3 regions of the Paenibacillus sp. FSL P2-0322 genome follow, and region 1 is predicted to be linked to each of the others. Evidence: riboswitches for the same ligand, from Rfam matches in the RefSeq annotation. Region 1 holds a riboswitch; each other region holds the start of a gene.
The links. Region 1 has a riboswitch for thiamine pyrophosphate ahead of MKY24_RS04795 (ECF transporter S component). Riboswitches for the same ligand answer to the same signal wherever they lie in the genome.
Positions count from the first base shown of each region.

Region 1 (10,075 bases):
CACGCTATATGCGGCTGTAGCTATCTGTAATATTTCGGAGCAAGCCAACGAACAGTTGTATACGTTAGCCCGCCAGGTACATGGCTGGGGACGTATTCACGTAGTGGAACGGCTGGAACCTACGCGTCAGGAAATACGTGATTGGCTACTGCGGGAAGGATTCCGCAATAATGTCATGTATGAATATCTTGCTTATGAGTGCGCTCATAAAGGCGAGCTGCATACAGCCATCGCCGTTCCGCAGATTGATCAGGAGTTGTTTGACGGAGCAGGCGAGATTCTGTCGGCTTTGCTGGCAGCAGGCGGACCTGCGGAAAGTATAGACGATTATGAGCATGCCGCTATGGTTATAGGTAACTACCTTCGTCATGCCAAGGCCATGTGCACGACGGTGCAGCATTTTACGATCATCATGGATATTGCAGACTTTCTGGATGAAGAGGACGATTCATGGGAGACTCGTTATGAGCATGAATGGACACCGGAATTGCGTAGACGTTACGCGTCGCTGTGCCAGCAGATGATGGACGATCCGCAGTGGGTGCAATTGGTGGAGCAGGAATTGCAGCATGCAGATTCATCTCATCTCCACTATGCCATTCGTGTAGCTCGAATGCTGACACTAGATGTATGGCCCGTGCTATTTGATCAATTAAGCAGATACCCAGTCAAGCCTATTTTGTACTTTGAACTCATCAAGACAGAGGATGAACAGCGGGTGCGCAAGTTGGTGGCTTTTGCAGAACAGCACTTGCCCTTGGGAGAGATTGCTTCCGGCCCTGCTGATGTGCCAGGCTTTGGACCGGAGTATGAAGCGCATCAATGTCTAGGTATGCTGCTGCAACTATTGTCTTCTTACGAAGGAATGGGACAAGAGCTAGTTGCTGCCGGACTTTGGAGTCCGGTGACCTCCAATCGCCGTGCAGCGCTTCATGTACTCAAGGTATGGTCTTCTGAGATGTGGGGAGAGAAAACGACAGAGCGCCTTCGCCGCTTATCGGTAGCTGAAACGGAGGAGTCGATTAGAGAACAGATTCGGGAAATACTTTAATGATAAGGGAGGGAACAACATGACAGATGTGAAGCATGGGCAGGGTTTCATTCAACCGGACATGTGCGAGACGATTTTGCGTGAGCTGCGCGCGTTGGAGCAGGCGGAGCAGGTGCGCATTGTATACGCTTGTGAATCAGGCAGTCGGGCATGGGGGTTTCCTTCAAAAGACAGTGACTATGATGTACGATTTATCTATGTAAGATCCGTAGAATGGTATTTGTCTATTTTTGATAAGCGGGATGTGATTGAGCGACCCATCAGCAATTTGCTGGATATGAACGGCTGGGATTTGAAAAAGGCACTCCATTTGTTTCGCAAGTCCAATCCGCCTTTGCTGGAATGGCTGCAATCTCCGATTCCCTATCTGGAGCAGTATTCAGTGGCTGACCAGATTCGTGCGATATCGCCGTTAACCTTCTCTCCGAAGTCCTGTGTGTACCATTACCTGAATATGGCGCGGGGGAACTATCGGGATTATTTGCAAGGAGAACAGGTGAAGATTAAAAAGTATTTTTATGTACTGCGCCCACTGCTGGCCTGTGGCTGGATTGAACGTTACAACATCATGCCTCCGATGGAATTCGTAGACTTGCTAGAGGAATTAATTCCGGCCGATACAGAACTTTATCAGGTGATCGGGCATTTGCTGCAACGTAAAAAAGCGGGCGAGGAACTGGATATGGAGCCACGGCTTTCGGTGGTGAATGATTTTATCCAGCAGCAAATTGCTTATTTTGAACAAAAGGCACCCTTGCTTCAGCATATGGAGAGTGGACTTGATCAGCAGTTGGATGATTTGTTCCGCGCTGCGGTGAATGAAGTATGGAAAGCATAAGCTGGGAAGGAGAAGTGGAGTATGCACATCACGCTAAAAGCAACCGGAACCCATGCAGGGATGATTTCGCATTTGCTTGCTAAGAATCCTTACAATACGTATGATCGCACAGAAAAAGGCGCACGTGTACGCATGGTGTACACTGTTTTTACCGAGGAAGAGGCTGAGATCGTCATTCAGGCTTCGCCAGATTCGATTGATTTGGTCAAAAACAGTCCAGACAGCTATGATATTACACAATATATAAATGATCGGGAGTTTGTAACCAGCAGCTTATTTTGCACCTATATTCGTGGCTCGCTTGGCACAGCCCTGAACGGTAAACCCAAAGAAGATTATGCAGGATGGGTGACGCACCCTTTTGCGCTGGAGTTATCGTTTGGCCCCGTTGCTTCGGATTTGCCGGATTCAGTGGTGGAGGGGCTATTCGCTCCGCTGGGCTATCAAGTGGCCATAGAACGAGGGGAAGCAGATTATTCTTTTCAGCTGAAAAATCGAAGCACCGTCAGATATGTCACGTTAAGTGGCCACCAGACGGTGCAGTATGCGCTGCGTCAGTTATTGCTGTTGATTCCGGTGCTGGATAATTATAAGCATTACTATATTAGTGAAGAAGAGTTCGACAAGCTGAGACGTTACGGTGAAGGCTGGCTGCCAGAGCATCCGCTACGCGAGCTCATCATTCGACGCACGCTTCGTTTTACCAATCTGATTGAGCAATTTGAGCAATCTGATTCTGCTGAAACAGGTACTCAAAAACATATTGAAAAACATACTCAAAAACATATTGTCCAAGCTCAAAAGGATAAGCACGAACAGGTTCAACAGCAAGAACAGCCACAGGAGGAAGGGAAGCAACAGCCTACTGTACGGCTGAATGAGCTGCGGTATCAAGCTATTATGGACGTGATTCGCAAGCTGCCTCGAAGACAGAAAATCGTAGATTTTGGTTCAGGAGAAGGGAAGCTTTCGGCTCGGATGGCCCGAATGACGGGCATTGAAGAAATTTGGGCGGTGGAGCCGTCTGCGTATGCACAGGTGAGAGCCATGGAGCGTTTTGCCAAGCTGGAAAGGCATACCGACGCGATCATTCCTACACCCATGATGGGCTCACTCTTTTATTATGATGAACAATTGCGGGGCAAAGATGTGATGATCCTATGTGAGGTCATTGAGCATGTGGACGAGCATCGTCTGAACCGGGTGATGAAGACGATTGTGACGGAGTATCAGCCGGGCGTGCTGATCGTGACGACTCCCAATCGTGAATATAATGAAGTGTATCGTATAAATCAGCAAGAGCTACGGCATGGCGATCACCGTTTTGAATGGAGTAGAAGCGAGTTTCAGGAACGATGTGAGCAGTGGATTGCGGAAGCTCCTTATTCGGTAGCGCTGAAGGGGATCGGAGAAGAGGTCGAAGGCTTTGGACAACCGACCCAAATGGCTATATTTACGCGCAGAAAGGAGCAGAAGGAAGCATGAGCAATTCATCCAAACGTACGATTCATTTACCGCATGCTGGACTGGTTGTGTTGGTGGGGGCCTCCAACAGTGGCAAAACCACATTATTGGACAGGCTGGTGAGCGAAGGGATTCTACTGGAGACAGAAGTGGTATCCTCGGATCATTTTCGCAAGCTGGTCGGAGATACGGAATTTATAGACTGGAGTGGACTTCCAAGGCTGGAATCGGACGTACTGTTCTATGAGTATCAGCAAATGTCAGCCAAGGCGTTTGAGGCGATGGATACGATTCTGGCTATGCGTTGTCGCTTGAATAAGCTAACGGTTGTGGATGCCACCCATTTGTACGCTGAGGATCGCCAGAAATATGTACAGCTGGCAGCCAAGGCGCACGTTCCTGTTATGGCCTGGGTACTGGATGTACCCGAATCTGTGCTGCTGGAACGTGATTTAGGCAGGGAGCATCCGCGTGGCCGCCAACGGGTCAAGCAGCAGGCACAGCTGTTAAAGCGGAATCTGCGTGGTATCCGTGAGGAAGGCTTTAACGCTTGCTATGTTATTAAGGATGTAGAAGAAATGAACTTTGTTCGCCGTGTGCAGCCACTGTTTCATGAGATTGGCTCAGGTATTGACATCATTGGTGATATCCATGGGTGCTACCGTGAGATGCTGGAAGTGATAGAGCAGCTAGGATATACGGAAGATACGGAAGGACTATACCATCATCCAGATGGCAGAAGACTGGTATCTGTCGGGGATGTGATGAGCCGTGGCCCAGAATCGTTACAAGCGGTGCAGTTCTGGAAAAAGCACGTGGATGCCGGACTAGCGTATATGATTGACAGTAATCATGGCTGGAAAATCGGCCGTTATCTCGATGGAAGAAAGGTGACTCTCAGTCATGGGGATGAACGATTTGCAGAGGAACTGGCCCAATATGAACAAAAAGCGGGCAAGGCAGCGGCGGAACAGCTTAGAAGCGAGTTGAGAGATTTTCTGCTACATGCACCCTCTCATCTTATTTTTGGCAGAAATGGATTTCGACACGTGGTCGTGGCTCATGCCGGGATTAAGGATCATTTTATTGGCAAACAGTCGGCACGTATTTCTGATTATTGCCGCTATGGAGATACGGAGGGGCAGGATGCGAACGGAAAACCGATTCGCAAGGATTGGTTCGTAGACCATGAATCGGGAGAAATAGTAGTATGGGGACATGATCCGAGACCGCAGCCTACCCTTGTGAACCAGACGGTGAATATTGATCAGGGTGTGGTATTTGGCGGTATGCTGACCGCTTATCGTTATCCAGAAAAGGAATTTGTCAGCGTTTCGGCACATGAGAATTATGCGAATGATCCCGATAGCCCACTTGTCCGGTGGCAGAGAAAACGGTTTTCCCCGCCGAACTTACGCAAGCTAATCGCTGGTTACAGTGTGCTGACGGAATCGTATGGCGAAGTGCGCGTACAAGGAGAATGGATCAAATCCGCTATAGATACCGTGTCACATGTGACTGTACCCATGGAGGAGCTGGTGTATATTCCACCGACGATGAGCCCTGCTCCAGCGGTGTCTGCAGAGGAAGGATATCTGGAGCATCCACGTGAGGCGCTGGCTTATTATCGCGGGCAAGGAGTACAAACGATGGTGGCCGAGAAAAAACATATGGGTAGCCGGGCTATTTTGCTATTATTCAAAAACGAACAGGCCGCTGTTCAATATGTAGGCTACCCGACATTGGGCACGATCTATAGTCGGAGTGGGAGAGCTTTCTTTGAACAAAGCCTTGGGAAGCAAGTGATGGAGAAGCTTAATGTGGATTTACGGACTGCTGGATATTTTGAACGGAACCAGACGGATTTTGTATTGCTGGATGCGGAAATTGTACCGTGGAATCTCAAGGCTCGGGAACTGATTGCTGCACAGTATGCGCATGTGGGGGAGGCAGCTCTGTTGGATCGCAGTAAGCTGGTAGACAAGCTGAAGCAGGCGAAGGTTGCAGGTCGAGAGGTTGGAGACTGGTTGGAGGAAATGGAACAGAAGTACGCGAATGCCGTAACGTTTCAAGATGCTTTTCAAAAATATTGCTGGGATGTGGACGGTCTGGATGAAATTCGTATTGCACCGTTCCATACACTGGCACACAGCGGAAAGACTTTTTTCGACCATTCTCATATTTGGCATATGGAGCAAAACCGGGAGCTGGCTGGGCTGTCTTCCCTGTTTATGGAGACAGAGTACCGCGTGATCACGGACGAAGCAAGCGAGGAAGAGGTCATTCGCTGGTGGAACGAGATGACAGAGGATGGTCATGAAGGGATTGTGATCAAGCCGGAACGCTTTTTGATGAAAAATCGGGACAAGATGATTCAGCCTGCAATCAAGGTGAGAGGCCGGAAGTATTTGCACATCATTTACGGTATGGATTATCTTGCCTCTGAGAATTTAAAGCGTCTGAAGCAGCGTCGAACGAACAAAAAGGAGCGTCATGCCCTGATGGAAGGAGCGCTTGGTATGGAAGGCGTGGAACGTTTTGTCCGCAAGGATACGGTAGATCGTATTCATGAATGCGTCCTTGCCGCGCTATCTCTGGAATCGGAGCCGATTGATCCGAGATTGTAGTTTGCGAAGGAGGGATTGAGATGGAAAGGGGTACACCGTTAATTGATATTGGCGTGAACTTGATGCACCGTTCGTTTCATGCGGATCGGGAACAGGTGGTAGAGAGAGCCGCAGCTGTAGGGATTTCACCCCTGATTATTACCGGGACCAGTGTCCGCAGCAGTCGGGAGGCTTCTCAGTATGCAGCACGTTATCCGGGCAAGCTGTATGCGACAGCTGGCGTGCATCCCCATGATGCCAAAGACTGCAGCGCAGAGACGGTTCAGCAGCTCCGTCAGCTGGCGAGTCAGCCGCAGGTCGTATCCATAGGGGAATGCGGATTGGACTATAACCGTGATTTTTCGCCGCGTGATGTGCAGCGCCGATGGTTTGGCGAGCAAATCCAACTGGCGGGTGAGCTGAATATGCCGTTATTTCTGCATGAACGAGATGCACATGAGGATTTTGCCGCTATGCTGCGGGAGTATCAAGGGCTTGTCGATAAAGCAGTGGTGCATTGTTTTACAGGCACGGAACAAGAATTGCATACGTATGTAGAGATGGGACTGTATATCGGGATCACCGGCTGGATTTGCGACGAACGGCGTGGCAAACATCTGCGTGAACTGGTCAGAGATATTCCCTTGGACCGTCTGATGATTGAAACGGATGCTCCATTTTTGACCCCGCGTAATTTGCCCGTGAAGCCCAAAGAAGGGCGTAATGAGTCGATGTATCTCGCTCACATTGCTGCTACGATAGCCGAATGTACAGGCCGAAGCATGATGGAGATCGAAATCGCCACGACGGAGACAGCCAAACGTTTCTTCGGATTATAGGATTGTCAAAGCCATAGATGTGGTATATATTATAGTGAATTAAAAAAGCATTGTCGGGAGCTTGAGAAAGTCAGGCTGAGAGGGTGGCCCTTGCCACTGACCGTGAAATCTGATCTGGGTAATGCCAGCGTAGAGAAACCAAGAACACTATACAGGAATGCCGCTTGTTTCGCGGTTGTCGATAGATACAATGTATGTCCTAGCATTTTACCTTGACCCTGACTTTGGCTTGGTATCAGTGTAGTAGCTTAGACTACTGGTTATATAAGGCATATCGACGAATGATGTTTTGTATGGTGCTTCACCTTTTACTGCGCATAAAGCTTGCCTGGAGATTCAGCTCCAGACAAGCTTTTTTTTATGGCCAAGAGGCCAATTATAAGGATAAGGGGAGCACGCAATAATGAATACTGCTGTAAGAGCGTCCAAAGGGTTGAAGCTGACTGATATTTTGGTCACGATTGTGATCGCTGTTGTGTTCGGGTTAGTCTACAAAATATGGGGACCTGCCTATGATTTGATGAAACCATTCGGTCTACACGCCGAGCAACTGATGTATGGCATGTGGTTTATGGCAGGCACGTTTGCTTATCTCATCATTCGCAAGCCGGGTGTTGCAATTTTGGCAGAGGTGGCAGCGGCAACGGTCAGTGCTTTTTTGGGAAGCGAATGGGGGATGTCCACCTTGTACTATGGCCTGCTGCAAGGCTTGGGAGCGGAGCTGTTTTTTGCAGCTTTTCTGTATCGGAACGCAAACCTGTGGGTTGCTTCGCTAGCTGCGGCTGGGGCGGCTGTCGCTTCTCTAATTCTAGACTTCAGCTACGGGTATATTGATCAGCTTTCGACCTGGAACTATGTTTTGTATATTGGTTTTCGCATGATTGGCAGCATTGTGATTGCCGGGGTATTCGCGTTCTATCTGGCCAGGGCATTGGAGGTAACCGGAGTCACGCGAAGTTTGAGACCCGCAACGGAACAAGATTATAAGGGGCTGGATTGATGAGCCAGGCAACCGAAGATGTGGTGGCTTCGATCACCCGTCTTCGGTTGAAATTTCCCGGTGAGCAGGAGCTGCTTTTTCACAATATGTCTTTGTCTGTCCGCAAGGGGGAAAAGCTGCTGCTGCTGGGACCGAGTGGATGCGGTAAATCAACGCTGCTCCAAGTGTTAAGCGGTCTGATTCCACGCACGATAGAAGTGCCTATGAAATGCGATGCTGCTGTAATCCCAAGTGTCTCAGGTATTGTATTTCAAGATCCTGATACGCAGTTTTGTATGTCATATGCAGACGAGGAACTGGCTTTTGTGTTGGAAAATAATCAGGTTCCTCGTGAGCAGATGCGATCCCGTATTCGCGAGCTGCTGATACAGGTTGGTCTATCAACGGATGATATACACATGCCCATTGGCAGCATGTCACAGGGAATGAAACAGCGGCTGGCGATTGCGTCTGTGCTGGCTATGGAGCCAGAAGTGCTTTTTCTGGATGAGCCCACGGCTTTGTTGGACGAGGAAGGCACTACACAGGTGTGGGATACCATTCGAAACATTTCGGTAGACCAGACACTGGTGATCGTGGAGCATAAAATTAATGAAATTGTCCATGATGTGGACCGGATTGTGGTGCTTTCTGCTCAAGGGGAGATCATTGCGGATGGAAGGGCGGAAGAAGTATTTCATGGGCAGCGGCAGGCATTGTCCGAGTATGGCGTGTGGTACCCGGGAGTATGGAGTGAATCGTCTTCGCCGCGTTGGAGTGAATCAGTGACACAGCAGAATGGTACGGGGAATGGTACAGGGATTGATTTGCTGGAGCTGGAACATTTTAGTGGCCTCCGCGGTTTAAGTTCAGTGATTTATGTGGAGCATGCGCAGGTGAAGCCTGGCGACTGGATTGGCGTGGTCGGTGAAAACGGGGCTGGCAAAAGCTCACTGCTGCTCTCCATGATGTGCTTACTTCGCACACAGGGACGTTATAGCGTGCGCGGAATTGAGGCAGGCAGTACGGAACAACTGGCAGAGCGTATCGGGTTCGCGTTTCAAAATCCCGAGCTGCAATTCGTAGCACACACCGTACGAAAGGAACTAGAGTATTCGTTACCCAAGAGCTTGTTCACCGTTGAACAGTGCCGGGAACGGGTCGATCGGATGCTCGTACAGTTCGGACTGGAGCGGCTGGACGAGCGTCATCCGTATCAGCTTTCATTGGGCCAAAAAAGGCGGTTGAGTATTGCTACGGCTATGATCCGTGAGCCGGAAGTGCTGCTGCTGGATGAACCGACTTTTGGGCAGGATGCGCGTAATACCTTTGTCATGCTGGATATGTTGGAGCAGCTGAGAGCGGCAGGCACGGCCATTGTGATGGTCACGCATGACCCGGAAATTGTCCGTCGATATTGTACCAATATATGGCGGATTCAGAAAGGGGAACTCCAGTATGAACCTATCCTTTCCCCATCATAAAACATGGCTGCATCGCGTGAATCCGGGCCTAAAGCTTGTTATGTTTTCCATACTGTTTGTGGTCGTTATAGTCATCCATGATCCGAATGTCATGTTTAATGTTGCGTGTGCTATGCTGCTGCTGCTTGTCTGGTCAGGCCATCCATGGAAGCGGCTGCTGCTGTATGGATCTCCCTTTATATTGGTGTTTATTTCAACCTCAACGGGCATGATGATGTTCGGCAAAGGGGTGACGACCTGGTGGACATGGGGCCTGATCCATATTACGCAGGAAAGCTTTTATCGGGGTATACATCTGGGCTTTCGTGCGCTGAGTATGGCGGCGGTAGGGTTGCTGTTTGGTTTAACGACTCGTCCAGTGAACCTTTTTTATTCACTGATGCAGCAATGGAGGCTCTCTCCGAAGTATGCGTATAGCTTTTTGGCAGCCATGCGGTTGATGCCCATGATGGTGGAGGAATTCCAGGCATTGAGACAAGCCCATCGTATTCGAGGTTTACATCAGCATGTGTCCAAATGGAATATGTATGCCACGCTTCGCAGGTATGCAATTCCGCTGCTCGCTCAAAGTATCCGGCGTGCACAGCGAATTGCTATTGCCATGGAAGCCAAGGGTTTTACCAATGAAACCAAACGCACGTATTATTATGCGATTGGCTATTCGGCTGTAGATATTGTGTTCATATTCTATTTTGTCATCATGCTTACGCTGGCTTGGGGACTCGGTATCTGCTTTCCTTACGTGGGGGTGTGGGATGTACGTTAATTGTTGTCAAAAGGCTTTGCCCGTTTTCTGCTCTGTGGTATATTAATG
Region 1 covers NZ_CP150243.1:1,043,152-1,053,226, forward strand. The annotation lists gene MKY24_RS04770 (limonene hydroxylase) at 1-1,051, shown strand, start outside; gene MKY24_RS04775 (nucleotidyltransferase domain-containing protein) at 1,071-1,889, shown strand; gene MKY24_RS04780 (3' terminal RNA ribose 2'-O-methyltransferase Hen1) at 1,911-3,374, shown strand; gene MKY24_RS04785 (polynucleotide kinase-phosphatase) at 3,371-5,980, shown strand; gene MKY24_RS04790 (TatD family hydrolase) at 6,001-6,798, shown strand; TPP riboswitch at 6,842-6,953, shown strand; gene MKY24_RS04795 (ECF transporter S component) at 7,202-7,798, shown strand; gene MKY24_RS04800 (ABC transporter ATP-binding protein) at 7,798-9,261, shown strand; gene MKY24_RS04805 (energy-coupling factor transporter transmembrane component T) at 9,236-10,027, shown strand.

Region 2 (10,075 bases), 550 kb from region 1:
CCCAAGCAGGTGGAGATCCCTGAGTTTCGCGATAAAATTGCTTCTCTTGGGTTTGGAACTGTAAGTGAAGAAGCCAATCTGAATGTGACGGGCATGACTTGCGCGGCCTGTGCAACCCGGATTGAAAAGGGATTGAATCGGATGCCTGGTGTAACAGGTGCCACGGTAAATTTGGCGATGGAAACAGCTCATGTGGAATATGCAGCTGGGAGTATTGCGGTTGGTGATCTGGTGAGCAAGATTGAACAGCTAGGCTACGGAGCGATTCCGCAGAGCGCTGAGGACAATATTGCGGATGTGCGCAGTAAGGATATCCATCGTAAAAAATGGAAGTGGATTGTGTCTGCAGTGCTGTCATTTCCGTTGTTGTGGGCAATGGTGGCTCATTTTTCCTTTACATCATGGATTTATGTGCCAGAACTGTTCTTGAATCCATGGTTCCAACTAGTGCTGACAACGCCGATTCAGTTCGTCATTGGTTGGCAGTTTTATGTGGGCGCGTACAAAGCGCTTCGTAACGGCAGTTCGAATATGGATGTGTTAGTTGCACTGGGTACATCTGCGGCTTATTTTTACAGCTTGTACCTTACTCTGCGTCCGTCTGATGTCATGGAGGGAATGGCGGGAATGCCTGTCATGACCATGCCAGAGCTGTATTACGAGACAAGCGCGGTGCTAATTACGCTTATTTTGGTTGGTAAATGGTTCGAAGCGGTAGCCAAAGGGCGTTCGTCCGAGGCGATCAAGAGCCTGATGAGTCTACAGGCAACGACGGCACGTGTAGTACGTGATGGACAAGAGCTTGATATACCGATCGAACAGGTACGTGTGAAGGATATCTTTATTGTACGACCCGGCGAGAAAATTCCTGTCGATGGTGTGGTCGTGGACGGACGTTCGGCAGTGGACGAATCCATGTTAAGTGGTGAGAGTCTTCCGGTTGAAAAAGAAGCAGGTTCCGCAGTTACAGGGGCGACGCTCAATAAAAACGGGGTACTACGTATCCAGGCTGAGCGTGTGGGTGGTGATACGGCGTTGGCCCGTATTATTAAGGTCGTGGAAGATGCGCAAAACTCCAAGGCTCCGATTCAGCGGATTGCGGATCAGATTTCCGGTATTTTTGTCCCCATTGTTGTTGTTATCGCTGTGTTGGCCTTTATCGTCTGGTTTTTCCTTGTGACGCCGACTGATTTTGCAGGCTCACTGGAGAAAATGATTGCAGTTCTCGTCATTGCTTGCCCTTGTGCGCTCGGATTGGCAACCCCAACGTCTATTATGGCAGGATCGGGACGTGCCGCTGAATACGGTATTCTGTTCAAGGGCGGCGAGCATTTGGAGATGACCCGTTCAGTCAACGCAGTGGTGTTGGATAAGACAGGTACAGTTACGAATGGCAAGCCAGAGCTGACGGATGTTATGGTTGGAGCAAGCGGCTTGGCTGAAAAGGATTTGCTGCGTTTGCTCGGTGCGGCAGAAAAAAGCTCGGAGCATCCGCTGGCGGAAGCCATTGTAAAGGGGATTGCAGATCGAGGCATTGAGCTAGTAGGACCGACAGATTTTGAAAATATTCCGGGTTATGGTGTGAAGGCGTATGTGGAAGGTAAGCAGGTATTGGCGGGTACACGCCGATTGATGAGCAGGGAAGGCATCGCGATAGATGACTCAGCTGAGCAGCATATGAATGAGCTGGAAAGCGCAGGGAAAACCGCGATGCTTGTTGCTGTGGATGGTGCCTATGCTGGATTGGTGGCCGTGGCGGATACGATTAAAGAAACGTCACGGGAGGCAGTTACCCGTCTGCGCGCGATGAACATTGAAGTGATCATGATTACGGGTGACAATGAACGGACTGCGCGGGCTGTTGCCGCCGAGGCTGGAATTGAACGAGTGCTGGCGGAGGTGCTGCCTGAAGGAAAGGCTGAAGAAGTGAAACGGCTTCAGGAGCAGGGCATGATCGTAGCTATGGTTGGGGATGGTATTAACGATGCGCCTGCGCTGGCTACTGCTAATATTGGGATGGCGATGGGCACGGGAACGGATGTGGCAATGGAGGCGGCGGATATTACCCTCATGCGTGGCAACCTGAACAGCATTCCTGATGCGATCGAAATGAGCCGCCGGACCATGACAAACATACGGCAAAATCTGTTTTGGGCGCTCGGTTATAACGTGATCGGTATTCCGATTGCCGCTTTGGGCTTCCTTGCCCCATGGTTGGCGGGAGCAGCCATGGCATTTAGCTCTGTTTCGGTCGTGCTGAATGCACTGCGTCTCCAACGGGTGAAGCTGTAAATGTATGGATGTATTAGCAGGATAGCGTACTGTCGGACATCTGTTGCGAGATAAAGTTATTATCAGAGTATAGAGCAAGTACGCACAATTGGTTTTCTGCGTGCTTGCTTTTTGTTGCGTTTGTTTTTTTAAACCATTCAACTTTCATCACGTTAGGTTGCTTATCATTCGCGAAAGTTCCATAATATTTGTAGGAGTGCCATGCAAGCATGCAAGAACTTCTTCGTATACTCACAGGCTTGAAGTAGATAAAGAGCTTATATTATGGATTAGGAGTGAAGCAGTCATGAATGATACGATTTCCTTGTTGATGAACCACCGGTCTGTGCGAAAATTCAAGTCAGACCCCATTACCGACGAGCAGCTCGCAGCTATTGTGGCAGCTGGCCAAATGGCTTCCTCGTCCAGTAATGTGCAGGCATATACCGTTATTGCCGTTACCGAGCCTTCTTTAAAAACAAAACTGGCCGAGTTGGCAGGAGGACAGGCTTACGTTGAGCAATGCCCCGCGTTTCTGGTATGGTGCGCAGATCTATACCGTCTGAAGCAGGTCACACTACACCATCAGCCAGGTCAGCCTTCCTATGAAGGTTCCGTTGAAAATTATACGGTTGCGACCATTGATGCCGCGTTAGCCGCACAAAATGCAGCGGTAGCCGCTGAATCACTGGGCCTGGGCGTCGTCTACATCGGCGGCATTCGTACTAAAATAGCAGAGGTATCTGAGTTGTTAGGGTTGCCAGAGCTGGTGTATCCAGTGTTCGGTATGTGTATTGGTGTACCGGATCAGGAAACGGGCTTGCGTCCACGTCTTCCACTGTCCGGTGTTTTGCATATGAACGGTTACGACAAAAATCAGACGATGAAAGCTGTAGAGGTATACGATCACACATCAGCGGAATATTTGAAGGAACGTACAGGCGGTCAACGCTCTACGCCATGGTCTGAGCAAATGGCTGCGAGACTGACCGAGCCAGCGCGCTTGCAGTTGAAGCCATTTTTGGAACAGAAGGGTTTCTTGAAGCAATAAAAGCTGAGTGGCGACAAAAAACTCTGCAAAATACAAGAACCTCCTTATTTACGCATGATGAAGTCCCGCGTAAATAAGGAGGTTCTTTGCTTTGGTTGCATGTTGTGGTTGTAAACCTTCCAGTCAGTAAATAGCTGGTATGCCTTTATCAATCAGATAGTGAGTAAAAGCGTCTCGTATTTTCATAAAATAATTGACGGACGGCAGATTCATCTTGATGGGTCAGTTTGCTGTACGCACGAATGACGTCGGCAGTCATCCGGGGATGTGTCTCTTGTCCAGTAAAAGGTCCCTCGAACGGCCAAGGACCATCTGTCTCTGCCATGATCTGATCAGACGGATACTGTCTTGCCAAACTGCGGATCTCTTCTTCGTACAAGAGATCCGGTGTGAAGGAGACATAATAGCCGTTCCGGGCCATACGTTCGATCGTGGCGGTAGAGCCCTTGAACCAGTGAAAATGCGCCTGTGTGATGCCATGACGTTCCAAAAGGTCACAGGCGATGTCTGCGTCCTCATAAACGGCGTGCAGGACAATGGGCTTGTTATGCTTGCTTGCAAACTGGATAAAGCGCTCTAGTAGCACTATGTAGGGAGCGAGGTCAAAAGGTGAACCGCTCTGTGAGGCTTCCAGCCGATTGTAATAGGGCAAGCCGACTTCACCCACGGCGACCATCTGCTGTACATGTTCGTCCATCCAGTTGAACAAGAGTTCAAGCTCAGCTTGCGGTGGAAGAGCCTGTTCGGGATGAAAGCCAAAGGCTGGTCGTACCAGCCCGGGGTAACGCTTGGCTAACTGCAGATTGGCTCGGCTGGAGCCCAGATGCATCGACACGGCTATCACGGCTTGGACGCTGCTATTGGCAAGTGAAGCGAGCAATAATTCCTGTTGTTCGGGCGGGTAGCTGTCTACATGAATATGCGCGTCGATCAATGGAGCGGGTCCAATTGCGGTCAAATCCAAGCCTGGCTTTGTTTGGCTGTTCCATTTCAATGCACATCGAACTTTTACGTCACTCATGTCGATTCAATCCATCTTCTGGGATATTCTTGTGGACGCTCTGAGCATTGTCCATGTCGCCGTCCAGTTTATGTTTTTCCTCGCGCATCCAGCTGGTCATGGTCCGCTTCCATTCAATAAAGAGCGGATCGAGGGTGATTTCTTCCCTACGCGGGCGGGGAAAAGGGACATCTACGACATGCACCACTGAAGCAGGTCGCGCCGACAGCACATAGATGCGGTCGGAGAGCAGCAACGCTTCTTCAATGCTGTGGGTAATAAACAGCACAGAACGGCGGTTCTTTTCCCACATCCGTAATAACCATTGCTGCATGTCTGCACGTGTCAGCGCATCGAGTGCGCTGAACGGCTCATCCAGCAGCATTAATTCCTGTGGGCTGAGCAGTGCGCGAAGAAAGGCTGCGCGCTGTTGCATTCCACCAGACAGCGTATGTGGATACGCCTTGGCGAATTTACCAAGTCCAACCTGTTCGAGCCATTGCAAGGCTTCTTTGCGACGCTCGCGTTCACTGGCGTACTGAGGGGGTACTGCTGTATTTTTACGTGGAGCATTTTCCTGCCCAAGCAGTACGTTGTCCAGCGTGGTACGCCACGGGAAAAGGGCGGGCTGCTGCGGCATATAGCTGATATGCCCACGTTCACCAGTCATGTCCCGTCCGTGCATACGGATACGTCCCTGCTGTGGTTTGAGTAGCCCGCCGATGATGTGAAACAGCGTGCTTTTGCCGCTGCCTGACGGACCGATGAGGGAAACGAATTCTCCTGGCTTGACTGTGAGGGATACATCCTGCAGTACGGGCAGTAGGCTTCGCTTTTCGCGGAAGGCGAGGCTGATCCCGTCCAATTCCAAAGCAGGAGGAGCGGTTGAAGGACTCTGCTGTTCCCCGGTTCGTTGTTCATTAGCCACGTTGTATGATGATAAGTCAGTCGGATGCAGACTCATACGCGCCACGTCCTTTCTTTGCTGTATGTAATTCAAGGAGGAAGCTACTCTCGATCGGGTTTCCAGCGAACCAGCCATTTCTCCAGTAGTAAAATAACCACAAACATGAGTAAGCTGAGTGCAACAATAATGCCGATGGCGGCAAAAATGAGGTCCGTGCGATAGGCCGATTTTTGCAGCAGCATATAATATCCAATTCCTTCACTAGCTCCGATCCATTCCGCAATGATCGCACCCATCACACTATAGGTAGCAGCAATTTTAACGCCAGAAAAGACTTGCGGCAGGGAATGTGGCAGCTCCAGCTTCATAAAAATAGCCATGCGGCTTGCACCCGACATCCGCATATAGTTCATCATCGTACGGTCTGTTCGAGTCAGCCCGTCCATGGCTGCTACAGCCACGGGGAAAAAGCATACTAGGGTAATGACCATCAGCTTGGGCAGCACGCCAAAACCAAACCACACCATGAGCAGCGGTCCCAGGGCGATGATTGGAATGTTTTGGCTCAGAATAAGCAGCGGATACAGGGCGGATTTGAGAAAAGGGATTGTATGAAGAACGATGGCGATCAACAGTCCCGTTGCTGTCCCTATCGCGAATCCCGCAAGTGTCAGACGAATCGTAGCCCATGTATGGGCACCAAGCAGCGCCGTCTGGGCCATGCCCTCTTGTACGATGAGGGATGGAGCAGGCAGCAGCCAGGATTCAACATGCAAATAGGAAACCGCCCCCTGCCAGGCCGCTAAAAAGAAGAGGACCGCCACAAAGGGCGGCCATACGCTTTTCCACCAGGATGCGTTCTTGCCTTTCGGATTCATGGGCGATATTTCTCGGTCAGCTTGTTCATGCTGATGCCTTGTGGGTTATGTGCGATTTTGATCTGTGAAATGACGCTGGGACTGCCCGCTTCCGTCAAAGCCTCGTGCATTTCTTTAACCACTTTCAGCAACTCGTCGAGCTCGCCCTCCATGGTCGTATCCAATGGATTCACCTGATGTTTGACACCGGAGCGCTGAATGACCTCAATCGCCTTATCTACATACGGGTAAGAGTCCTCGTTATTAGGAGTTTTAGGGATTACTTGAATACTGAGCAGTGTGTTAGCCATGCAAATTCACCTGTCCTTTATTTGGAGTGTTATTAAAAAAATATGGTGGTTTAAGGCGGGGAGACCGCTTCGCGTTTCATTTGATCTTACGATCGCTGCGCTTCTCCAGATTCAAATGAACCACTACGCTGCCAACCGCCTTAAAAACACCCTATTTTTAAAGCTGGTTTGTGTGGCATTTTTAACACACAAGCGCACCTACTTAGCGCTTAGATAATATGAGAAACTAAAGAATAAACCAAGTGGAACGAGAACGAAGTGGGCGGAATGGTGCTGTACAAGCGTTAACATTCGCCTTTGTACCCAGATTTCAACCTCTGGATATTTATAAAAGAAATCTGGGTACAGCAGCGATGGGAAGCACCATCCGACTGCGTAGTGGCGCTTCGTTCACTTCTCTAGTTCAGTCTTATTTAGCGTTTTAACAAATGATCAACGCTTGGGCAGGAAACCGTTTGTGAAGGCTTTATCGACTTCCAAAGGCTTGCTGAGCAGCTTGCGTTCGTACATCCAGTCCGAATAGTTTTGCCATACCTCCGGTTTTTGCACACCCCATTGCGCGGCATCGTCCTGATAACGCGGGCTTAGCCATTTTTGGCTGGCAAGTACCAGTTTTTTATCCAGCTCCGGTACAGCTTTGCTTAAGATGTCTGCGGCTTCTTCCGGATGAGCGATAGTGTATTCATAGCCTTGTGCGGTAGCGTCCATGAACGCTTTGACCAGCTCGGGATCATTTTTTATTGTCTGTTCGTTGCTCACAATTACAGGTGTATAGTAATCGAGGCTTTTGGAATAATCTTTTACATACAGCATATCCAATGGCTCACCTCGAAGCTGGGCCTCGATTCCGGTCCATGCGTAGAAAATCCAGGCAAAGTCGATATCCCGCTTCACGGCTGTAAAATAGTCTGCATTGCCCATGTTGATGATCTTCACTTTGCTCACATCGCCTTTGTCTGAATCCATGATGGATTTCATGACCGCTTCTTCTACGGGAGAGCCCCAACCGCCGTATTTTTTACCTTCAAAATCTTTCGGGCTCTTAATTCCACGATCTACCGGGGCTGCGAAGCCTGAGGTATTATGCTGAATCACCGCAGCGATGGATACAAGCGGCACGCCTTGCGTACGAGCCTGTGTGACGCCTTCTTGGTAGCTGATACCAAAAGGTGCAGCATTAGAAGCAACCATTTGATCAGCTCCGCCTGAACCAGGTTGAACAATTTGGACATTCAAACCCGCTTTTTCGTAAAATCCTTTGTCCTTAGCGACATAGAGTCCCGTATGATTCGTATTGGGTGTCCAGTCGAGCACGACTTTAACATCTTTGAGCCCCTTTGCCGGAGTAGACGTTTGAGTGTCGGTAGCGGGAGCCGCTTCTTGGGATGTGGGGGGACTTCCACCGCAAGCGGTCAGGGTCAGGGCCATGAGCCACAGACTGATCAGTCCCAGGCTTAATATTTTCATGCGCTTCATCGTTGTGTTCTCTCCTTTAATTACCCGTTATCCGTCCAATCAGACAGCTTAAGTTCCCCATTTTCTAAAAATAACATCTGCCGGATGCGATCTTTCCAACAACTTAATCTTCAACAAAAAAAGCGCCCCGAGTTTCCGGGACGCTTGCGCTTGTATATACCAAAGTAAGGGATGGTCCTATGTAAAAAAGGCACATCTTGCTTAAGCATTCCTACGCTGGCATTACCCAGATCAGGTTGTAAGGGTCAGTGTCTTGGGACACACTCTCAGCCGGCCGATTCCAGCACCCCTGGCATTGTATGGTTTAATGGGTTCATTTATTCGGGTTTACTACGACGATTATATGCCTTGAATGCGGGTCTGTCCAGCATGAAGGGAGAGGTGACGGTTCATTTGCCGAACGACAGGGTACACTTTTACTGTGAGCTTTGATCTGAAAATGAGCATGAATCAATTCGATTCGATCCGGTCATGTTATTTTCAGAACAGCTACGCAAGTAGGTTCAGATGGGCTGGTGCCCAATGGCGTGGCCGTAGAGAATTCTAATTCGTGAAAAGGAGTTGTTGTACTGTGGGTAAAACGGAAACATTGGATCGCAACCAACTGGAACAAGCCATTGTGAAGGCTTTGGATAACAACAAATTTTGCTCGTTAGGTACGGTAGAGGGTGGCAAACCGAAAGTACGCTATATGGCCCTTTTTAACGATGGAATGAACATTCATCTGGCGACAGATCGCAAAACTCATAAAGTGGATGAGCTAAAGGACAATCCGAATGCTTATCTGCTGCTGGGTTATGAAGTTGGCGGTACGAAGGAAGTCGTAGAAGTGGAGGCTACCGTCCAGATCACAGCTGATGAGGGGCTGCGCAAACAAGTGTGGAACGATTCCTTGAAGGAATGGTTTTCCGGACCGGATGATCCCGATTATGTCATTCTGGACGTGAATCCGACACGCATTGAGTATGTGGGTCAGCAAACTGAGCGCCAAGTGTGGAATAAATAATAAGAATATAAATGGACAAACCAGTAAATCTCCGAGTTTTTTAGGAGGTTTGCTGGTTTTTATTTTTGAGAAAATTAATTATTTTTTCATAAATAATTTAAGTAAATGACTACTCTTTTATCTGGCGTTGGATTAAAATAGAAATGGTGGGTTCAAGGCTTACATATATGTGCAAAAGTATGTATATGAGGCATACACCTTAATGAGGAGGGGTATATTTTGTTATTTCGTAAAAATTGGTTTAAAGGGTTTACAGCAGCAGTTGTGGCTTGTAGCATGCTGGTGTTTTCGGCCGCTCCATCCTGGGCAGCTAGCGATTCTCGCGATAGCGCTACGGTGAATTTGCGGATCATGGAAACAACGGATATTCATGCGTCGCTGATGAACTATGATTACTATTCAGACAAAGAAACCAACGAATATGGCTTGATTAGCACAGCTGGTTTAATCCAACAGGCGCGTAGTGAAACAAGAAACAGCATGCTGTTCGATAACGGTGATTTGTTACAGGGCAATCCATTAGGCGATTATATGGCCAGAAACAAAACCTATGAAAAAGAAGGCGGTGTCCATCCAGTCTACAAGATGATGAACTTGATGGGCTATGATGCGGCGACAGTGGGTAACCACGAATTCAACTACGGTCTCGATTTTCTGGAGAAATCGCTCAAGGGAGCCGATTTTCCTTACGTAAATGCGAATGTTTATGTTGACAAGGGGGGGCAAGCTACTAAAAATTATTTTACCCCTTATCGAATTCTTGATAAAACGGTAACGGACGAGAAGGGCCAAGAGCACATCCTTAGAGTGGGCGTCATCGGTTTGGTCACACCACAAATTATGCAGTGGGATGAAGCCAATTTGAAGGATAAAGTCGTTACGAAGGATATTGTGGAAACGGCGAAAAAGTTTATTCCTCAAATGAAGACGGAAGGTGCTGACATTATTGTCGTGCTTGCGCACACAGGTTATGAGGATGTGCCGCAAACGCCAATGATGGAGAATGCCGTTAAATATTTAAGCCAGGTGGACGGAATTAACGCTATTTTGTTTGGGCATGCTCATAAATCTTTCCCCGGCCCTGATTTTAAAGAAATGAAGGGTGTAGATCTAGATAAAGGAACCATTAACGGCGTACCGGCTGTGGAAGCTTCCTCATGGGGCAAGGATCTGGGTATTATTGACCTGAGCCTGGA
Region 2 covers NZ_CP150243.1:496,881-506,955, forward strand. The annotation lists gene MKY24_RS02250 (heavy metal translocating P-type ATPase) at 1-2,292, shown strand, start outside; gene nfsA (oxygen-insensitive NADPH nitroreductase) at 2,579-3,322, shown strand; gene MKY24_RS02260 (TatD family hydrolase) at 3,471-4,343, opposite strand; gene MKY24_RS02265 (ABC transporter ATP-binding protein) at 4,336-5,286, opposite strand; gene MKY24_RS02270 (ABC transporter permease) at 5,331-6,107, opposite strand; gene MKY24_RS02275 (MTH1187 family thiamine-binding protein) at 6,104-6,397, opposite strand; gene MKY24_RS02280 (hypothetical protein) at 6,640-6,822, shown strand; gene MKY24_RS02285 (ABC transporter substrate-binding protein) at 6,830-7,873, opposite strand; TPP riboswitch at 8,065-8,174, opposite strand; gene MKY24_RS02290 (pyridoxamine 5'-phosphate oxidase family protein) at 8,445-8,879, shown strand; gene MKY24_RS02295 (bifunctional 2',3'-cyclic-nucleotide 2'-phosphodiesterase/3'-nucleotidase) at 9,099-10,075, shown strand, end outside.
Region 2: another riboswitch for thiamine pyrophosphate. It lies ahead of MKY24_RS02285 (ABC transporter substrate-binding protein); the one in region 1 lies ahead of MKY24_RS04795 (ECF transporter S component).

Region 3 (10,075 bases), 180 kb from region 1:
GGTCCGCCGGGATATACCAGCCTTGTACCATGCGGCTACCATCCTTGGCAGGGAAGCTGACTTCCTCATAAGGCATGCTTTTAGCCTGCATCGGATTAGAGTACAGTGGTGCAACGGTGGGATTCGTAAGTACCCATGCGATGTAAGCATGCAAGGCAATAAAACAAAACAACAGAAAAAAGACGACCGACAGCAGCAGAGCAATCACAACGTGCTTGAACCGCAGCAGACGGGGATTAAAGAGTGGGGTGGACGGCTCCTGAACAGCGGTCTGTAGCTGAGCGTTGCGCTGGGATGTCGAAATCATGTAAGAGCCTCCTTATATAAAATTGATCTTCGTTTCATAGAATTTAGGTATAATTCCACTTGAAAATAGTAGTGTAGATCCGTATAGATACCTATTATCGTATGATGGGGATTATCCAAAGTCAACGCCTGAACCGGAAAAGTAAAAATGATGCAAAGTATTGTCGATGTTTGTTCTCGTTCTGTAATATGGTTGTCACAAAAACATCGGTTTACAGTAGCCGCGACTATTCTATATAATTTATGTAACCATGTTTCATAGTGTGAAACGAATATGGATACAAGAGGAGCGGTTCACGATGGAAGACCGTAAATTAACCGTTCGCGCTGTAGAGCGTGCACTTGATATACTGCTGTGTTTTACCGCAGATTCGGATCTTGGCCTGACGGAGATTGCCTCCAAAATTGGTCTACATAAAAGCACGGTTCATCGGCTGCTGACTACGTTGGAGGATCGGGGCTTTGTCGTTCGGAATGCCGAAACGGAAAAATATCGACTTGGCTTCCGCATTTGGGAGCTATCCACGCATTTGTCCCAAAGCGACGAGCCGGCGGTGTTGTTACAGCCTGCAATGGAAGGACTACGTGATCGTCTGGGCGAGACGGTCAGCTTGTACTTACGGGACGGCAGCATGCGTATTCGCATACAAGCCGTGCAGAGCAATCAGGCGATCCGCAGGGTTGCGCCTGTAGGTGCGCGTATGCCGCTGGCTGTAGGGGCCTCCAGCAAAGTGCTGGCAGCCTTTATGCCGCCGCAAGAGCTGGAAGCCCTGCTAAGCGGGGATGAATGGCCGCCCTCGGTAGACCCGGAGGTCTATAAAGCCCAGCTGCAGGACATTCGCGAGAAGGGCTATGCGACCAGCTATGAAGAACGGGAGCCAGGGGCTGCTGCTGTGGCTGCCCCAATTGTAAACCGGAAGGGACAGGTCACTGCGGCTTTATCTGTATCCGGTCCGGTCAGTCGGCTTGCACCCGAGACGCTACATGACTTTGCTCCGATTTTGATTGAAGCGGCGAAGGAAATGGGACTTATGCTTCCGTAACAAGAATGAGCACAGTTGAAGCAAGCAAAGTGATTTGATGGGGAGCGTCTCCTTGGTAAAGGGAACCTAGAAGGGTTGCCAAAGCCATAAATTTAAAGTAGTCTGGTAAGGATGGCGGGATATCTGTTATAGCCGCCTCATGTGAATAGAAGTATCACAGTTACTGGGGGAGCCTGTAATGCCGGGCTGAGATGGAATCGTGCAAGATTCCGGACCCTTTGCACCTGATCTGGATCATACCAGCGTAGGGAAGTAATCGGCCATTGAAATGTATACGCGGCTGCTGTCTACGGTGACGCATTGGAATAGGATTATTCCACATGCGTACTGTCTGGATAGCTGCCTCGTTAGATTAGCCGGTTCCCTGGGGAACCGGCTTTTTTGCATAGATCAGCGCCACCCTGGGAATGGTTCCGGATCGGTGTGTCATTTCATCGAAACGGGAGGAATGGACAATGAAGCCGACAGAAGTAGAAGGAACAAAAGGAACAGAATTGAAATCAACAGAAGTAAGATTGGTAGGAACAAAAGAAGTTGAGGTAGAGAAGACAAACGGGGAGCAAGCCAGTGGGGTAAGGCCCTTTCCAGGGAGCCGTAAGGTATATATTCAAGGCTCACGGCCGGACATTGCCGTGCCAGAGCGCGAAATTGCTCTTCATCCTACACATACGCCGCAGGGCACGGAGCATCATGAGCCATTGCGTGTGTACGATACGAGCGGTCCCATGACCGACGAAGCCTATCAGGTCGATATCCGTCAGGGCCTGCCTCCATTGCGGCGAGCTTGGGCCCTGGAACGGGGCGATGTGGAGGCTTACGAGGGACGCGCCGTCCAGCCGGAGGATAATGGACTGAAACCTGGCTCCAAACGGGAGACAGTGGAATTTCCCGGCGTGACCAACCGTCCGCTTCGTGCTTTGCAAGGTCGTACAGTGACACAAATGCATTATGCGCGGCAAGGGATCATTACGCCCGAAATGGAATTTGCGGCGATCCGCGAAGGGGTGGAGCCTGAGTTTGTACGGCAGGAGTTGGCGGCTGGACGAGCCATTTTGCCTTCGAATATCAATCACCCTGAAAGTGAGCCAATGGTCATTGGGCGTCATTTTCACGTGAAGATCAATGCGAACATTGGTAATTCTGCGGTTACCTCCTCCATCGAGGAGGAAGTGGAAAAAATGACCTGGGCTGTGCGTTGGGGCTCGGATACGGTTATGGACCTGTCCACAGGCCGTAATATCCATACAACACGTGAATGGATCATTCGGAATTCTCCTGTACCGATTGGGACTGTACCGCTGTATCAGGCACTTGAAAAGGTGAACGGCGAAGCAGAAGCGCTGACGTGGGAGCTGTATCGCGATACGCTGATTGAGCAAGCGGAGCAGGGAGTGGACTATTTTACAATTCATGCGGGTGTATTGCTGAGGTATATACCGATGACGGCGAATAGAATGACGGGAATTGTATCCCGTGGCGGGTCGATCATGGCAGCCTGGTGCCTTGCGCACCATCAGGAGAATTTTTTGTATACACATTTTGAAGAAATCTGCGAAATTATGAAAGCCTATGATGTGGCCTTTTCTCTCGGGGATGGTCTACGTCCGGGTAGCATCTATGATGCGAATGATGAAGCACAGTTTGCAGAGCTGGAAACGTTGGGCGAGCTAACGCAAATCGCCTGGAAGCATGATGTTCAGGTCATGATTGAAGGGCCAGGACATGTCCCTATGCATAAAATCAAAGAGAATGTGGATTTACAAATGGAGATTTGTAAGGAAGCTCCTTTCTATACCTTGGGACCGCTCACGACGGATATTGCCCCCGGATATGATCATATTACCTCAGCCATCGGGGCGGCGATGATCGGTTGGTTCGGGACGTCCATGCTGTGTTATGTTACGCCTAAGGAGCATTTGGGTCTGCCCAATAAGGATGATGTCCGTGAGGGTGTCATTACCTACAAAATTGCGGCACATGCTGCCGATCTGGCGAAAGGTCATCCACGGGCGCAGCAGCGGGATGATGCTTTGTCCAAGGCACGCTTTGAGTTCCGCTGGCGGGACCAGTTCAATCTGTCGCTTGATCCCGAGCGGGCCTTGTCCTACCATGATGAGACGCTACCGGCAGAGGGCGCCAAGGAAGCACATTTTTGCTCGATGTGCGGCCCCAAATTTTGTAGTATGCGTATCACTCAGGACATTCGCGCCTATGCAGCGGATAAGGGGCTGAACACTCAAGAAGCAGTAGCTGCCGGGATGCGTGAGAAGGCAGAGCAGTATCGGGATGGAGGTCAGTAAAACGAACGTGGGAGTTTAGGGACAAATGAATTAAAAAAGCCGTGGTTCTCTACAGTCGATGTAGGAAACTACGGCTTTTTAGCTTATGTAAAGCGGATCATGCAACCGGATAAACGGCGCCTTATTTTTTACCCATTTTTTCATTCAAAATGTCCTGAAAGCTGAGCTTCTTCTCCGAGCTATCTTCTTTCTTCTGCATACTCACCGCGTTGGCACGTTGGTATTGGTGGTGAAAGGGCATCAGGGTGTGGACGGTTAAGTTCATTGTATTCATGTAGGTCATTCCTCCAATTCCATATTGTCAAATTCAGATTGAGTTGCTTAGGACGTCTGTATAGGACTATTTGTATGTACTTGATGTCGTGATGCTATGTAGGTTGCTTGGTAATGTTTCAATCATTATACCCACATTTTTTCAAAGTAAAACGCTTTTGACATAAAACAGGAAGATGGTCATATGTGTCCAAAATGTCGATTAGGAGGATGGTCGTTTTAGAGGAAAATGTGCCTAGGTCTAAAACAAGGGCTAGAGGCCCGTTTTCTTAGTTTAGTAGTCGGGATTGTGTTATTTTGTCGAATAACCTTGTAAAAGGAGAATTTTGCGGAATCCAAGTCAGGATTGAGGCAGTCTGGTGGCGAATTAAAGTGTCAAAGTTGTATTGACTTTATGTTTGGTAGTAGATACCATGAACTGGTTGTCAGCGTATTTTGGCAACAAGAGTCAGCCAATCCATCTGGCGATTCATCCTTTGAAATGTTAGAGAAAGGATTAGAGCATATATGAAAAAAAGTATTGCAGATATCGCATTTATTATTCTGGGTGCGTTTTTTTTCGCGCTAGCTGTTAATCTGTTTGTGATCCCGAATGAGTTTGGTGAGGGGGGCGTTACAGGGGTTACGATCATTTTGTACTACCTGTTTCAGTGGTCTCCCTCGATCGTCAATCTGGTGATCAATGGCTTGCTGTTGATTGTCGGATATAAATTTTTGGACAAGAGAACGACCCTGTACACTATAATTGCGGTCGCTTTTAACTCGCTGTTTCTACATTTAACGGTCAACTGGCGGATTGATTCGCATGAGCCGACGATTAATGCTGTATTTGCCGGAGTTTTGGTGGGGGTCGGCATTGGCTTAATTGTACGGGTAGGTGGCACTACGGCGGGAACGGTCATTTTAGCCCGAATTGCCAACAAGTATCTGGATTGGAATATCAGCTATGGCCTGCTGTTTTTTGATTTGATTGTCGCGTTCTCTTCCTATTTTATTATTGGTCCAGAAAAATTGATGCTAACTATCGTTATTTTGTACGTTGGTACGAAGGTGATGGACTTCATGATCGAAGGACTAAACCCTAAAAAAGCGGTCATGATCATTTCGGAGCACCAAGATAAAATTGCCGAGATGGTCATCACGAAAATGGATCGTGGAGTTACCGTCCTGTCAGGCCACGGATATTACACTAAAAATCCAAAAGAAGTGCTGTATATCGTCATTAGTAAACAAGAGGTATCAGCGCTTAAAAAGATAGTGAAAGCCATCGACACAGCAGCATTTATCACCATTCATGACGTGCGGGATGTGTTCGGAGAGGGTTTTCTGGATATTTCGAAATAACTCGCGTGCGAAGGTAAGGTTATAAGAGAACATAGTTGGAAGTCGGTCCTGAGGGATCGACTTTTTTTGTTTTATATAAATAAGATGAACTTGAAAAATGAACATCAAAACGGAGTAGGCGGAATGGTGCTGTACAAGCGAAGCACCATCCGACTGCGCAGTGGCGCTATAGGTAACTCTTAAGTTCGGTTTATATAAATAAAAAAATACCCCCGATTGCAGCTTTATCTGCAAAACGGGGGTTCTTCACATATGAAGTTCATAAACTTAGCTTTCGATCATTTGACGCAATACGGTTTGCAGAATACCACCGTTGTGGTAGTAGTCGATATCGACAGTGCTGTCCAGACGGGCAATTACTGGGAATTCGAACTTCGTGCCATCCTCGCGTTTAGCCACAACCGTAAGCTCTTGACCAGGCTTCACGTCATTGTCGATGCCAAGAATGTCAAACGTTTCACGACCGTTCAGACCCAAGCTGGACCAGCCATAGCCTTCCTGGAATTGCAGAGGCAGTACACCCATGCCGACCAGGTTACTGCGGTGAATCCGCTCGAAGCTTTCGGCAATGACAGCCTTAACGCCCAGCAAAAGCGTACCTTTGGCCGCCCAGTCACGAGAGCTGCCTGTGCCGTATTCCTTACCAGCAATGACGATCAGGTTTTGATCGGCTGCCTGATATTTCATGGATGCATCATAGATGGACATTTCCTCATCCGTTGGCAAGTATTTGGTCACGCCGCCTTCAGTACCTGGAGCCACATTGTTGCGGATACGGATGTTGGCGAATGTACCGCGCATCATGACCTCGTGGTTACCGCGACGGGAGCCGTAGGAGTTGAAGTCCTTGCGTTCCACGCCATGCTCCTTCAAGTACAGTCCTGCCGGGCTGGAAGGAGCAATGTTGCCTGCTGGTGAGATATGGTCGGTTGTGACCGAATCATTCAACAGGGCAAGCACACGGGCATTACGGATTTCCTTGATATCCTGCACGCCATCCTGAAGTTTTTCAAAGAATGGTGGATTTTGAATATAAGTTGATTTTTCATCCCATTCATATAGTTCGCCTTCAGGAACCGGAATGGAGTTCCATTTTTCGTTGGCAGTAAATACATTCTCATATTTACGACGGAACATATCCGGGCTGAGAGACAGGCTGATGGCTTCCTTGATCTCCTCGGAGGTTGGCCAGATATCTTTCAGGTAGACAGGCTGATTGTCCTGATCGTAACCGAGCGGATCATTCACCAAATCAATGTTCACTGTGCCTGCCAGCGCATAAGCGACAACCAGTGGCGGTGAGCCGAGATAGTTGGCTTTTACTTGCGCATGCACACGACCTTCAAAGTTCCGGTTGCCGGAAATAACTGCGCCAACCGTCAAATCATTGTCAGTGATGGCTTGACTCACTTCGTCAGGAAGTGGGCCGGAGTTACCGATACAGGTTGCGCAGCCGTAGCCTGCTACATGGAAGCCGAGGGCTTCGAGCGGTCCGATTAATCCGGCTTTTTGCAGGTATTCCGTCACGACGAGGGAGCCTGGTGTCAAGCTTGTTTTAACATAGCCTGGTTTTTTGAGCCCGCGCTGCACTGCTTTTTTGGCCAGCAAGCCCGCACCGAGCATAACGCTTGGATTGGAGGTATTCGTGCAGCTTGTGATAGCTGCAATAACGACTGCTCCTGTACCCAACTCGCTGGTGGAGCCGTCCGGATGGGTCAGAGGAATCTTCTGTGCGATTTTTTCATCGCTCAGTCCATAGCCGCCCTTGTCCACCGGGGTACGGATAATGCCTTCAAACGTTTCTTTCATGCGGCTAAGCTCAACACGGTCCTGCGGACGTTTGGGTCCCGCGAGACTCGGTACAACCGAAGCCAGATCCAGCTCAATCGTATCGCTGAACACAGGGTCCGGCGTATCGGATGTGCGGAACATGCCTTGCGCCTTGTAATATTCCTCTACAAGGCTTACTTGCTCATCGGAACGTCCGGTGCTGCGCAGGTAGGCCAGCGTTTCCGCATCGACCGGGAAGAAGCCAATCGTTGCGCCGTATTCCGGTGCCATGTTGGCAACTGTCGCACGGTCAGCCAAGCTGATGTTAGCCAGACCAGGCCCGTAAAATTCCACGAATTTGCCGACTACGCCTTTTTTACGCAGCATTTGCGTTACAGTGAGCGCCAGATCGGTGGCGGTAGAGCCTTCCGTCAGACTGCCTGTCAGCTTGAAGCCAATCACATCGGGAGTGACAAAATACAGCGGTTGCCCCAGCATACCCGCCTCTGCCTCAATCCCGCCGACACCCCAGCCAACAACACCAAGGCCGTTAATCATCGTGGTATGGGAGTCTGTTCCCACGAGGGAATCCGGGAAGACGACCGTTTCGCCGTCAATGGTTTTGGTGGCGGCCACGGAGGCGAGATACTCCAGATTGACCTGATGGACGATACCGGTGGACGGCGGTACAGCACGGAAGTTGTTGAACGCCGTTTGCGCCCAACGCAGAAAACGGTACCGCTCCTCGTTGCGTTCAAACTCTACATTAATATTGTAGTCCAGCGCGTCACTGGTACCGAAAGCATCGACCATGACCGAGTGGTCGATAACGAGATCGACAGGGACGAGCGGATTGATTTGTTTCGGATCACCGCCCGCTTTTTTCACCGTATCACGCATAGCTGCCAAATCGACAACCACCGGGACACCGGTAAAATCCTGTAGCACGATGCGTGCAGGAATGAACGGAATCTCCTTGTTGGTGTCACGATCCTCAGCCCATCCTGTCAGCTGTTGCACATGTTCTTCTGTAATGGCGCGTCCGTCAAATTGGCGAACCGCAGCTTCCAGCAACACTTTAATGGAGAAAGGCAGCTTGGCAATACCGCTCTTTCCTTGTTCCTCCAGTGCCTTAAGACTATAGTAGCGATAAGGCTTACCGTTAACTTCGAGACTACGGGCAATGGAGAACTGATCTTTTCCTGACATAAGTATTACCTCCTTGAAGTGGATGCTTGGGGGAAAATAGGGATGTCGTTTTTTCGACGTCTTGCACAGTTGGTTTAAATTGGTTGCGTTCTCAATTACATCTTCAGTGGTTCATTACGTGTTAGAGGTTGCGATCAATGTAATTTGTTTCATTAGATGAAACGTGATTTCAAAATGATTGCTTTTGGATTAAGTATACCGTTTTCAGACGGTTCCGTAAAGTTTTTTTGGCCTAAATGATGCGTTGCAGATTGGAAAATAAAACGTTCCGCTCCCTCGCGTTTCGATGTTCATACCAAGCTTTAGAGATTCATACTTATAGATAGAGAGCATTTCAGACCAGAGAGGCAAGAAAGGAAGTCATACATCACTCCGGTTATCCCCAGGAAAGGATAGCGGGACGAATATGGAGGGATTGGGATGGGGGAGCGGGAATGGAAACAGGCCCTTTTTGCTTACGTGAATCAATACAATCGCAGTGAAGTGAATGGTGTACCGCAGCCAGATGAGTATCTGGAGGTGGGGCAGCGGATGGAACGAGCAGCACGTGCGGCCAGATTGGAGCAGTGGTACAACGAACGGGACGCTGTTCCCCTACGCAGCGAGACACGCGCCAAGCCGCTACGAATGGTGCAGGATACTCCGGATGAGGCTGTGGTAGATGTACAACTGCATGTCCGACTCTTTTATGAGAAGGGCGGGATGACTCACCGGGAGGATCGGATTGAACGGGAGCGTCTGACGTTCACACGCGAGGGTGAAGCCTGGCAGGTAGCGAGAATTGAGCGCGATCCGGCAGAAAGGAAGCCAGCAGGGGGAGAGGTTCCTTTTGAACAGGCTTCGTTTAATCAAGGAGGAAATCTGCCGCTGCTGAATCGCGGTGTGCTGGGCTTCGGCTCATCAGCACGTCCCAGCCGATATCGCCGCGAAGAAGCAGCGGCCTATGCAGATCAGTGGTGGGATAGCTTCAATCCGGAGTTTGAAGGTTTTGATGTGGATTGCACCAATTATATCTCGCAATGCCTCTTTGCAGGGGGAGCACCGATCCACTATACTGGTAAAAGAGAATCGGGCTGGTGGTATAAAGGACGGGTTGCCGGACGTGAGCTGTGGAGCTACAGTTGGGCAGTTTCCAACAGTCTGGAGCGGTATTTGGGCTCCAGTTCATGGGGGTTGACTGCTGAGCAAGTGAGTCGCCCAGAGCAGCTCATGCTGGGGGATGTCATTTTTTACGATTGGGATGGTGACGGAACCTTCCAGCACAGCACGGTGGTGACGGCCTTTGATGCGGGCGGCATGCCGCTAGTCAATGCACATACGGTAAGCTCCAGACATCGTTATTGGGACTATAAAAATTCGTATGCGTGGACCGACAACACGGTATATCGCTTTTATCACATCGCCGACTATTTTTAAATGAGATGATGGATAACAGGTACAGTGATGCAAATCAGTCACAATGACGAAAGCAGGAAAGCGGAGGATAGGCATGGCAAATCAAAAATTGACCGTAGGGCTGGTGTACGGTGGCAAATCGGGTGAACATGAGGTTTCGCTGCAAACGGCGTATGCGGTAATGAACGCTTTTAACTATGAGAAATACGAGATTATTCCTTTTTATATTACGAAGGCTGGCGATTGGCGTAGAGGGGCGCTATTAAGCGCTCCTCTGGCTTCTGTAGAGCAATTGAAGCTGGAACGCGCAGAGGGTGGCACCAAGGCGGCATTAGATACATTGTTCGGCAAGCTGTACGGAGAGCAGACGCTGGATGTGCTGTTTCCGTTGCTGCACGGTACCTTTGGCGAGGACGGAACGATTCAGGGTCTGTT
Region 3 covers NZ_CP150243.1:860,964-871,038, forward strand. The annotation lists gene MKY24_RS03910 (alpha/beta hydrolase) at 1-307, opposite strand, end outside; gene MKY24_RS03915 (IclR family transcriptional regulator) at 606-1,349, shown strand; TPP riboswitch at 1,505-1,617, shown strand; gene thiC (phosphomethylpyrimidine synthase ThiC) at 1,805-3,649, shown strand; gene MKY24_RS03925 (hypothetical protein) at 3,771-3,923, opposite strand; gene MKY24_RS03930 (YitT family protein) at 4,430-5,266, shown strand; gene acnA (aconitate hydratase AcnA) at 5,534-8,245, opposite strand; gene MKY24_RS03940 (amidase domain-containing protein) at 8,666-9,661, shown strand; gene MKY24_RS03945 (D-alanine--D-alanine ligase) at 9,735-10,075, shown strand, end outside.
Region 3: another riboswitch for thiamine pyrophosphate. It lies ahead of thiC (phosphomethylpyrimidine synthase ThiC); the one in region 1 lies ahead of MKY24_RS04795 (ECF transporter S component).